Regions from separate parts of the Kitasatospora sp. NPDC048239 genome, predicted to be linked through region 1. Evidence: riboswitches for the same ligand, from Rfam matches in the RefSeq annotation. Region 1 holds a riboswitch; the other holds the start of a gene.
What was found. A riboswitch is a leader RNA that binds a small molecule or an ion and turns the genes downstream of it on or off. The one in region 1 is predicted to bind cyclic di-AMP.

Region 1 (4,443 bases):
CGGCAGGTCGCTGGCCTCGGAGGCGGCGTGCGCGACGGCCAGCGAGACGCCCAGGATGGCGTTGGCGCCGAGCGAGGACTTGTCCGGGGTGGCGTCCAGGTCGAGCATGGCCTGGTCGATCAGGCGCTGCTCGGTGGCGTCGTAGCCCACCAGCTCCGGGCCGATCTGCTCGATGACGGCCAGGACGGCCTTCTCCACGCCCTTGCCGAAGTAGCGGTTCTTGTCACCGTCGCGAAGCTCCAGGGCCTCGAAGGCCCCGGTGGAGGCACCCGACGGGACAGCGGCACGGCCGGTGCTGCCGTCGTCGAGGCCGACCTCGACCTCGACCGTGGGGTTGCCACGCGAGTCGAGAATCTCACGGGCTACGACGACATCGATGGACGGCACGAGGCATCTCCTAGCGGAAGCAGGGGTCCCGCTGACGGTGGTGATGTCGGCGGGACGATTGCGGAGTCGTTACGAACCAGAGCCTAACCGCACGGGCTCCCAGGGCCACGTCGGCCTCGGTCCCGTCTCAGCGTGTGGCCTGGCTACCCACCGGTAGTTCACCTGGTTGACCGATGGGATGTACCCAGAGGCGGACGAAGGGGGCCGAACCGGCCCCCTTCGTGACACCGCGTCGGTGGTCGCGGCTGCGGAGCTCGCGGGGTGCCGCGCTCCTGGCTGCCGTGGGCGCCGTGGTTGCGGCGGGTGCGGGCGGCCGGGGTGCGGCGGTCAGCCGAGGGTGAGCACCTGGCCGGGGACGATCAGGTCCGGGTCGCCGCCGACGGTGCCCCGGTTGCCGTCGTACAGCGCCTGCCAGCCGCCGGAGAGGTTCTGGCCGGCGGCGATGGTGGACAGCGTGTCGCCGGACTGGACGGTGTAGCCGTGACCGCTCCTCGGCGCGGCGGCCTGGGCGGCGGGAGCAGCCGGAGCGGCCGGGGCGGCGGCCGGGCGGGTGTCCTGGCTCGCGCCCTGGTACCCGGCCTGGCCGGCGTACTGCTGGTAGACGCTCTGGTGGCTGGTCCAGTACCAGGCGCCGTTGTTCTGGTACCAGAACACCTTGGCGTCGGCGTCCCAGCCGGACTGGCCGGAGAAGCCGGGGGTCTGGGTGTACTGCTGCACGGGCTGCTGCGCGGCGGGCTTCTGGGCCGCCGGCTTCTGGACCGGCTTGGGGGCCACCGGCTGCTGGGCGGCGGGCTTCTGAGCCGGCTTCGGGGCGGCGGGCTTGGCGTCCGTCGAGGTGTCGACGGAGGCCGGCGCGCCGCCCTTGCTCAGCCCGGCCTTCTGCGAGCAGACGGGCCAGGCGCCCGGGCCCTGCGAGGCGAGGACCTTCTCGGCCACGGAGATCTGCTGGGCCTTGCTGGCCTGGTTGGCCTGCGGGGCGTAGGAGCCGCCGCCGTACGCCTTCCAGGTGCTCGGGGTGAACTGCAGACCGCCGTAGAAGCCGTTGCCGGTGTTGATGCTCCAGTTGCCACCGCTCTCGCACTGTGCGACCGCGTCCCAGGTGGAGACGGGGGCCGCCGAGGCGCCGGTGGCGGAGAGGAGCGGCAGTGCGAGTCCGACGCCTGCCACGCCTGCGACGGCGATGGCCTTCTCGGTCTGGGTGCGACGACGGTGACGGCCGGTTCCAACGAACAGCATGAAGGTGTCCCTCTCCGCACGCCTGCGAGGTGAGCTGTCGGGTTCGGACCGGGAGGTGGCCCGGCCGCGTCGCGCGGAAGGCTGTCAGCCCGCGCGGGCGGCTTCACCCCAAGCCGTGGGGAACGGCACTAAACCTGGGTCCCCCGCCCCTGCCCAAGGGTCTGGTCGGTTTCCCGTGAAGCGGCGGGCAGGATTCGGCGTTCCGCACACGAGGTCCGCAGCTGCGAACTTCAGGGAGAGTAGACAGATCCTCACATCAATCACAAGCTCATATCGCCGGTATCACATAGAAATTACGGCGCGTGGCCGATCGCCTACCAACGGAGCAGATATGTCCGGATTGATGGCGGTTCAGATCGGCCATACCGGGGTAGCGGCGACGTCCCGTCAGCGCGTCGAGGTCTCGGAGGGGTCGCCGGACGGGTCCTCCGGCGGGCCCTCGGACTGCACGTCAGCCGATGTGCCGACCGGGATCTCCGGCGTGAATTCCACCGGCAGTTCGCGAAGCCCGCGCATGATCAGACCGCCCCGCCAGCGCAGGTTCTCCGGAGTCTCGGCGAGCCTCAGATCGGGCAGCCGGGTGAACAGGGTGGACAGCGCGGCGCGGCCCTCCAGCCGGGCCAGCGGAGCGCCGATGCAGTAGTGGATGCCATGGCCGAAACCGAGGTGCGGGTTGTCGGCGCGGGCCAGGTCGAGGGTGTTCTCGGCGGCGAACCGCGCCGGGTCCCGGTCCGCCGCCGCGAGCACCACCAGCACCGGGTCGCCGACCGGGATCTCCACCCCGCCGATGGTCAGCGGACTGGTCGCGAACCGCCAGGTCGCCAGCTCCACCGGCCCGTCGTAGCGCAGGAGTTCCTCGATGCCGGTGTCCAGCAGGCCGGTCTCGCCGCGGGCGATCGACCCCTGGAGCAGTGCCCGCTGGTCCGGGTTGCGGAACAGCGCGTACATGCCATTACCGATGAGGTTGATGGTCGTCTCGAAGCCGGCGAACAAGAGTACGAAGCACATCGCCGCGGCCTCGTTCTCGGTCAGGTGCTCACCGTGGTCGCTGGCGCGGATCAGGCCGGAGATCAGGTCGTCGCCGAGGTCCGCCCGCTTGCGGTGGATCAGGTCCGCCAGGTACGCCCGCATCCGCTTGACCGCGCGCGCCACGCCGCCGCGCGGGCCTCCGCCGTGGCGGATCATCATCCCGGCCCAGTCCCGGAAGTCGTCCTGGTCCTCGGGCGGCACACCGAGCAGGTCGCAGATCGCGTAGATCGGCAGCGGGAAGGCGAACTCGTGGATCAGATCCGCCGAGCCGCGCTGCGCGAAGCCGTCGATCAGCCGGTCGGTGAGCTGCTGCACCCGGGGCTCGAACGCGGCGATCCGGCGCGGCGTGAACGCCTTCGACACCAGGCGGCGCAGCCGGGTGTGGTCCGGCGGGTCGATGTTCAGCAGGTGGGTCATCAGGTCGGCCTGGCGTTCGCCCGGGATGCCGACCCGTCCGGTGCGGTGCGCCTGCCCGCTGTGGTGGGCGGGGTTCTTGGAGAGCCTGCTGTCGGCGAGCGCCTGCCTGGCGTCGGTGTACCTGGTCACCAGCCAGGCGTCCACCCCGCTCGGCAGGGTGGTGCGGTGTACCGGCGCGTGCTCGCGCAGCCAGGCGTACGCCGGGTAGGGGTCGGCGGCGAACTCCCACGTGAAGAGTGGGGGGCGGGGGGTTTCGGCGGGGGGTCCGGGGGTGTCGGCCTCGGGAGTGGAGGCTGCGGAGGTCGGGGCCTCCGGCGCGGGGGTCTCGGAGGTGGGGGTCTCCGAGGCGGGGGTCTCCGAGGCGGGGTAGGCGGCGACCGGGCAGGTGGGGGCCGGGGAGGCAGGGGCCGGGGAGGCAGGGGTCGACGGGCTCGGCTGGGCCTGGCTCGGTCGGCCCCCGCTCGGCTGGTCGGAATCGGGCTGAACTGGCATGCGACGACCGTATCCGGTGGATGATCGTCGACCGTGAGGCGTGAGCCTGGTCACCTGAGGGGTAATCCCTGTTGCGGAGGGTCAGGACCTGCCTACGATCCTCCGACGGAAATCGTGGGCGCCGGTGCGGAGTCGCCCACCAGGGAGGAGCCCAGCATGCGGGTAACCGGGGCGGTCGTAATCATCGCCGTACTGGAAGGCGGGTCGGGTGCCGACCTCGCCCGCCGCTTCACCGCCGCCGGCGCCGCCGGGGCACTCATCGCCGACCAGCGGGTCGGCATCGCGGAGGACCTCGCCGCGGAGCTCGATCGGCCGGGCTGCCCGGTCGTCGGCGTGTCCGCCGACATCCGGCGCCCGAGCGACGTCGCGGCCCTGGTCGACACCGCCGAGAAGCACCTCGGCCCGATCGACCTGTTCTGCGTGGCCGGGCCCGACGGCGAGCGGATCATCTCGCTCGCCGAGCTGCCCGCCCACCTCGACCTGGAGCGCCTCGTCGAGCTGGTCGCCCTGGTCGGCGAGGCGATCGGAGAGGTCATCGGCCAGGTCGTGCCGCGGCAGCGCCGGTCGGTCGAGGACCGGGCCGCCGTCTAGGACCTGTCCGTGTCCGGTACGCCGTGAGGGCGCGGCCCGAGGTGTTTCCTCGGGCCGCGCCCTCACGGCGTGTCGTCACTGTGTGCCCTCACCGCGTGTCCTCACGGCGTGTCCTCAGGACGTGTCTCCAGGACGTGTCCTCAGGGCTTGAGGCCCTCGGCCGCCCGGACCGCGTCCCGGTAGCCGCGGGCGGCTGCGCGCAGTGCGGCGTCCACGTCCACATCGGCGTCGTGCGCCCGCTGCGCCACCGCGAGCAGCAGCCTGCCCGCCGACTCCGCGGTGAGCGCGGCA
Region 2 (4,443 bases), on a different contig from region 1:
GCCCTCCAGCCTGGCCAAGACCATCCGGCTGATGGCCGGCCACGAGCTGGTCACCGAGGGCTTCAAGGAGGGCCAGGTCGGCTCCTCCGCGATGCCGCACAAGATGAACACCCGCTCCTGCGAGCGCGTCAACGGCCTGGCCGTCATCCTGCGGGGCTACGCCTCGATGACCGCCGAGCTCGGCGGCGACCAGTGGAACGAGGGCGACGTCTCCTGCTCGGTGGTCCGCCGGGTCGCGCTGCCGGACGCCTTCTTCGCGTTCGACGGCCTGCTGGAGACCTTCCTGACCGTCCTCGACGAGTTCGGTGCCTTCCCCGCCGTGATCGAGGCCGAGCTGGACCGCTACCTGCCGTTCCTCGCCACCACCAAGGTGCTGATGGGCGCGGTGCGGGCGGGCGTCGGCCGGGAGACCGGGCACGAGGTCATCAAGGAGCACGCCGTCGCCTCCGCGCTGGCGATGCGGGCCGGTGCGCGGGAGAACGAGCTGCTGGACCGGCTCGCCGCCGACGAGCGGATCCCGCTGGACCGGGCCGCGCTGGACACGCTGCTCGCCGACCGGCTGTCCTTCACCGGTGCGGCCGGCGCCCAGGTCGCCGAGGTGGTCCGCCGGATCGAGGCCGTCGCGGCCGCGTACCCCGAGGCCGCCAAGTACGCCCCGGGTGACATTCTCTGACGAGTCGTCAGCCTGCTGAAGGCCCCGTCGCCGATCCGGTGGCGGGGCCTTCGCCATGCCGCGTCGCGAGGTGGCCAGGGTCCAGCGGCGGGCCGTTGGTGCCGCAGGTCCACTGGCAGTCCGGCTCGGCCACCGGGTGGTCCTCGGCGGCCAGCACGTTGCCCCGGACGGAGGTGAAGGCCACCACCGCGCCGGCGACCAGCAGTCCGGCGCAGATCAGCATCGCGGTGTGGAAGGCCGAGTCCACCGAGGCGGGGACCTGGTAGGCGTCGCCGCTCAGGCCGGCCAGCGCCGGCAGGGCGGCGACCGCGAGCAGGCCGGCCGCGCGGGCGGCGGCGTTGTTGACCCCGCTGGCGATGCCCGCGTGGCGGACCTCCACCGCGGCCAGCACGGTGGCGGTCAGCGGCGCCACCAGCAGCACCATCCCGCAGCCCATCACGGTGACGGCGGGCAGGACGTCCGCCCAGTAGGAGGCGTCCGGCCCGATCCGCAGCATCATCAGCACGCCGGCCGCGCAGAGCAGCGGGCCGAGGGTGAGCGGCAGCCGCGGTCCGATCCGCTTGCCCAGCCGGCCGGCGCGGGCGGACAGCGCCAGCATCAGCACGGTGATCGGCACCAGGGCCAGCCCGGAGACCAGGGGGGAGAACCCCGAGACGATCTGCAACTGCACGACCAGCAGGAAGAAGACGCCGCTGAAGGCCGCGTACACGCAGAGGGTGACCAGGTTGACGGCGGTGAACAGCCGGGAGGAGAAGAGGCCGAGCGGCAGCATCGGCTCCGCGGTGCGGCGCTCCACGGTGACGAAGGCCGCGCCGAGGGCGAGGCCGGCCGCGCCGGTCACCCAGACCATGGGGGAGAGCCCGCCGCCCGCCGCCGTCAGCGCGTAGGTGATCGCGCCGAGGGCGAGCGCGGCGAGGGCGGCGCCGAGCACGTCGAACCGCCCGGTGGCGCTCTCGTCCCGGCTCTCCGGGACGTGCCGGGACGCGACCGCGACCACCAGGACGGCGAGCGGCACGTTCAGCAGGAAGATCCACCGCCAGCCCGGGCCGTCCACCAGCCAGCCGCCGAGGAAGGGCCCGATCGCGGCCGACACCCCGCCGAGGCCGGACCAGAGGCCGACCGCGGCCGAGCGGTCGTCCGGATGGAAGACGGCCTGAAGCATCGCCAGCGAGCCGGGGGTGAGCAGCGCTCCGCCGATGCCCTGGACGGCCCGGGCGGCGATCAGCACCCCGATGGTGGGCGCGGCGGCGCAGGCCGCGGAGGCGAGCGCGAACCAGACCACGCCGAGCAGGAAGACCCGGCGCCGCCCGTAGCGGTCGCCGAGCGCTCCGCCGAGCAGGATCAGCCCGGCCAGGGTGAGCAGATAGGCGTTGAGGGTCCACTGCAGGGCGGCGAGCGGAGCACCGAGATCGGTGCCGATCCGGGGCAGGGCGACGTTCACCACCGTGCCGTCGAGCATCGCCATGCTGGAGCCGAGCACGGTCGCCAGTAGTACCCAGCGGCCCTGCGCGGTGCCCAGGCGCAGGGTGCCGGCCTCGGAGGTGGCCACGGCCTGATCGTGCGCCCCCGGGGGTCGACGTGACAAGGGTCACCGGCGGTGTGTCGGTGGATGGCTTTCCGTACTTGATCGCATGCGCACCGGTCATGAAATGGGCGGAGCGTGGTCGAACGATCGCGCGCGGTCAATGGATTGTGTGCGCACCGCGTAGCCGATCATTCGGAGCGTCACGGCGCCCCGGGCTTTTGTTGCGGGTTCAAGAGATCGACATTGCTTCACCCGGACGGATGGGTTTTAGTTCAGCGACCGCCCGGCATTAGCCCGGGTGGCCACCGGGTGGAACGCCTAGTCCTGCCGCTGCCCGGTGGTACGAACTGAACTCTGTTCGGCAGGAGCGGGGGACCCAAAGGTAAGTCGCCGGACCGGAATTCACGGTCCGGCTTGGGGTGAAGCCGCGTATGCGGCCGGGCAACTCCAGCCCGAACCCGACAGCTCACCTCGCAGGCGTCGGAGAGGAAATACCCCATGCCCGCACAGGCTCGTCGTATCGCCCTGCCCCGCGCCGCCCGCATCGGTATCGCCACTGCCGTCACCGGCGCCGCGTTCGCCCTCCCGCTGGTGACCACCATCAGCGCCCAGGCCCACACCGCCCCGGCCGCCAAGGCCGGGCAGACCAGCACCTGGACCGGCGCCACCAGCGTCGACGCCACCCCGGCCGCGGCTCCCGCCGCCGCCGAGCAGGCCGCCCCGGCCGCTGCTCCGGCCGCCGCCCCGGTCGACCAGAGCTACAAGGTCGTCGGCGGGGACACCCTGTCGAAGATCGCCGCCGCCAAGAACGTCGAGGGCGGCTGGCAGGCGCTCTACGACCACAACCGCTCGGTCATCGGCGGCAACCCGAACCTGATCTTCCCGGGTCAGCAGCTCGCGCTGGCCGCCAAGGCCGCTGCCGCTCCGGCCGCCGCCGAGGCCGCCAAGCCGGCCGCCCCCGCCGCGAAGCCGCAGGCCTCGCAGGACTCGGTCAAGCCGGCCGCGAAGCCCGCCGCCCCGAAGCCGGTCCAGGCTGCCAAGCCGGCCCAGGCCCCGGCCACCAAGCCGGCCGCCCCCGCCGCGAAGCCGGCCGCCCCGGCCGCCACCCCGGCCCCGGCCGCCGTCGCCAGCACCTCGGGCTACGTCTCCCCGGTCGCCAACCCGAAGCTCGGCACCGCCTACGGCGTGGCCGGCTCGATGTGGGCCTCCGGCCACCACACCGGCGCCGACTTCGTCGCCTCCACCGGTACCCCGCTGCGCGCCATCGCGGCCGGCACCGTGGTGAAGGCCGGCAACGGCGGCGCCTACGGCAACGAGGTCGAGATCAAGCTCGCCGACGGCAAGTACGCCCAGTACGCGCACCTGTCCTCGATCGGCGTCTCGGTCGGCCAGACCGTGACCGCGGGTCAGCAGATCGGCCTGTCGGGCGCGACCGGCAACGTGACCGGCCCGCACCTGCACTTCGAGATCCGCACCGGCTCGGAGTACGGCTCCGACATCGACCCGATCGCCTACCTGCGCGCCCACGGCGTCAGCATCTGATCGGTCGTCTCCACTGGCCGGTCGGCTGCGACCGGTCGGCTCTGATCGGCCGCTTTCGAGCGGCCCTCGGACCACCGCTGGACGCGGGGCGAACGACCTCCGGGATGGTCATGTCGGGTGACCGCTCGACCGGGGGATCGCCGCACCACCAGCGGCACCACGGGCGCGGGACACGCCCAGGCCGGCCCGGTTCGCGAACCTCCTTCGCGAGCCGGGCCGGCCGCTGTCGTTTTCCGGATCCGTTTTGTGACGATCCGTCATATCGGGTTGTGCGTGCGGTTGTCCGCCCGTCCATCGGCTAGTGCCGGTGGGCGGGCGCCCTGTTGTGGGCGACGGTGAGCAGCTGGTGCACCTGAAGCCCGAAGTCCTCGGTGTCCCTGGCGGGTTCGGGGAAGACCAGGCGGACGTCGCGGTGGCCGTGCGGGTGGTCCAGGCGGAGTACCAGGCCGTACCGGTCGAGGGCGAGCGGGCGGACGTCGGGGCGCTCGGCGAGCAGGTTCGGGTCGAGCAGCCGGGTCAGTGCGGCGAGCGCCTCGGGGTGGTCGTCGGCCAGGTGGGTGAGCAGTCCGGCCTCGTGGCGGGCGAGCGGGTCGGGCCCGGCGAGGGCGAGGTCGGCGCCGGTGAGTGCGGTGGTGCCGTACGGGGTGGAGAGCACGGCGTGTGCGACGTCCAGGCGCAGGTGGACGCTGAGACCGTCGTCGGC

Region 2: linked by a shared signal. The riboswitch ahead of ACGFZP_RS34170 (peptidoglycan DD-metalloendopeptidase family protein) and the one ahead of ACGFZP_RS04870 (transglycosylase family protein) in region 1 are both predicted to bind cyclic di-AMP.

What each region holds. Positions count from the first base shown of each region.
Region 1 is NZ_JBICZP010000002.1:191,750-196,192, reverse strand. It holds gene eno (phosphopyruvate hydratase) at 1-387, opposite strand, end outside; gene ACGFZP_RS04870 (transglycosylase family protein) at 715-1,623, opposite strand; cyclic di-AMP (ydaO/yuaA leader) riboswitch at 1,629-1,800, opposite strand; gene ACGFZP_RS04865 (cytochrome P450) at 2,011-3,561, opposite strand; gene ACGFZP_RS04860 (SDR family NAD(P)-dependent oxidoreductase) at 3,718-4,152, shown strand; gene ACGFZP_RS04855 (MazG family protein) at 4,293-4,443, opposite strand, start outside.
Region 2 is NZ_JBICZP010000018.1:135,622-140,064, reverse strand. It holds gene purB (adenylosuccinate lyase) at 1-673, shown strand, start outside; gene ACGFZP_RS34175 (MFS transporter) at 681-2,222, opposite strand; cyclic di-AMP (ydaO/yuaA leader) riboswitch at 2,534-2,693, shown strand; gene ACGFZP_RS34170 (peptidoglycan DD-metalloendopeptidase family protein) at 2,697-3,740, shown strand; gene ACGFZP_RS34165 (DUF2470 domain-containing protein) at 4,039-4,443, opposite strand, start outside.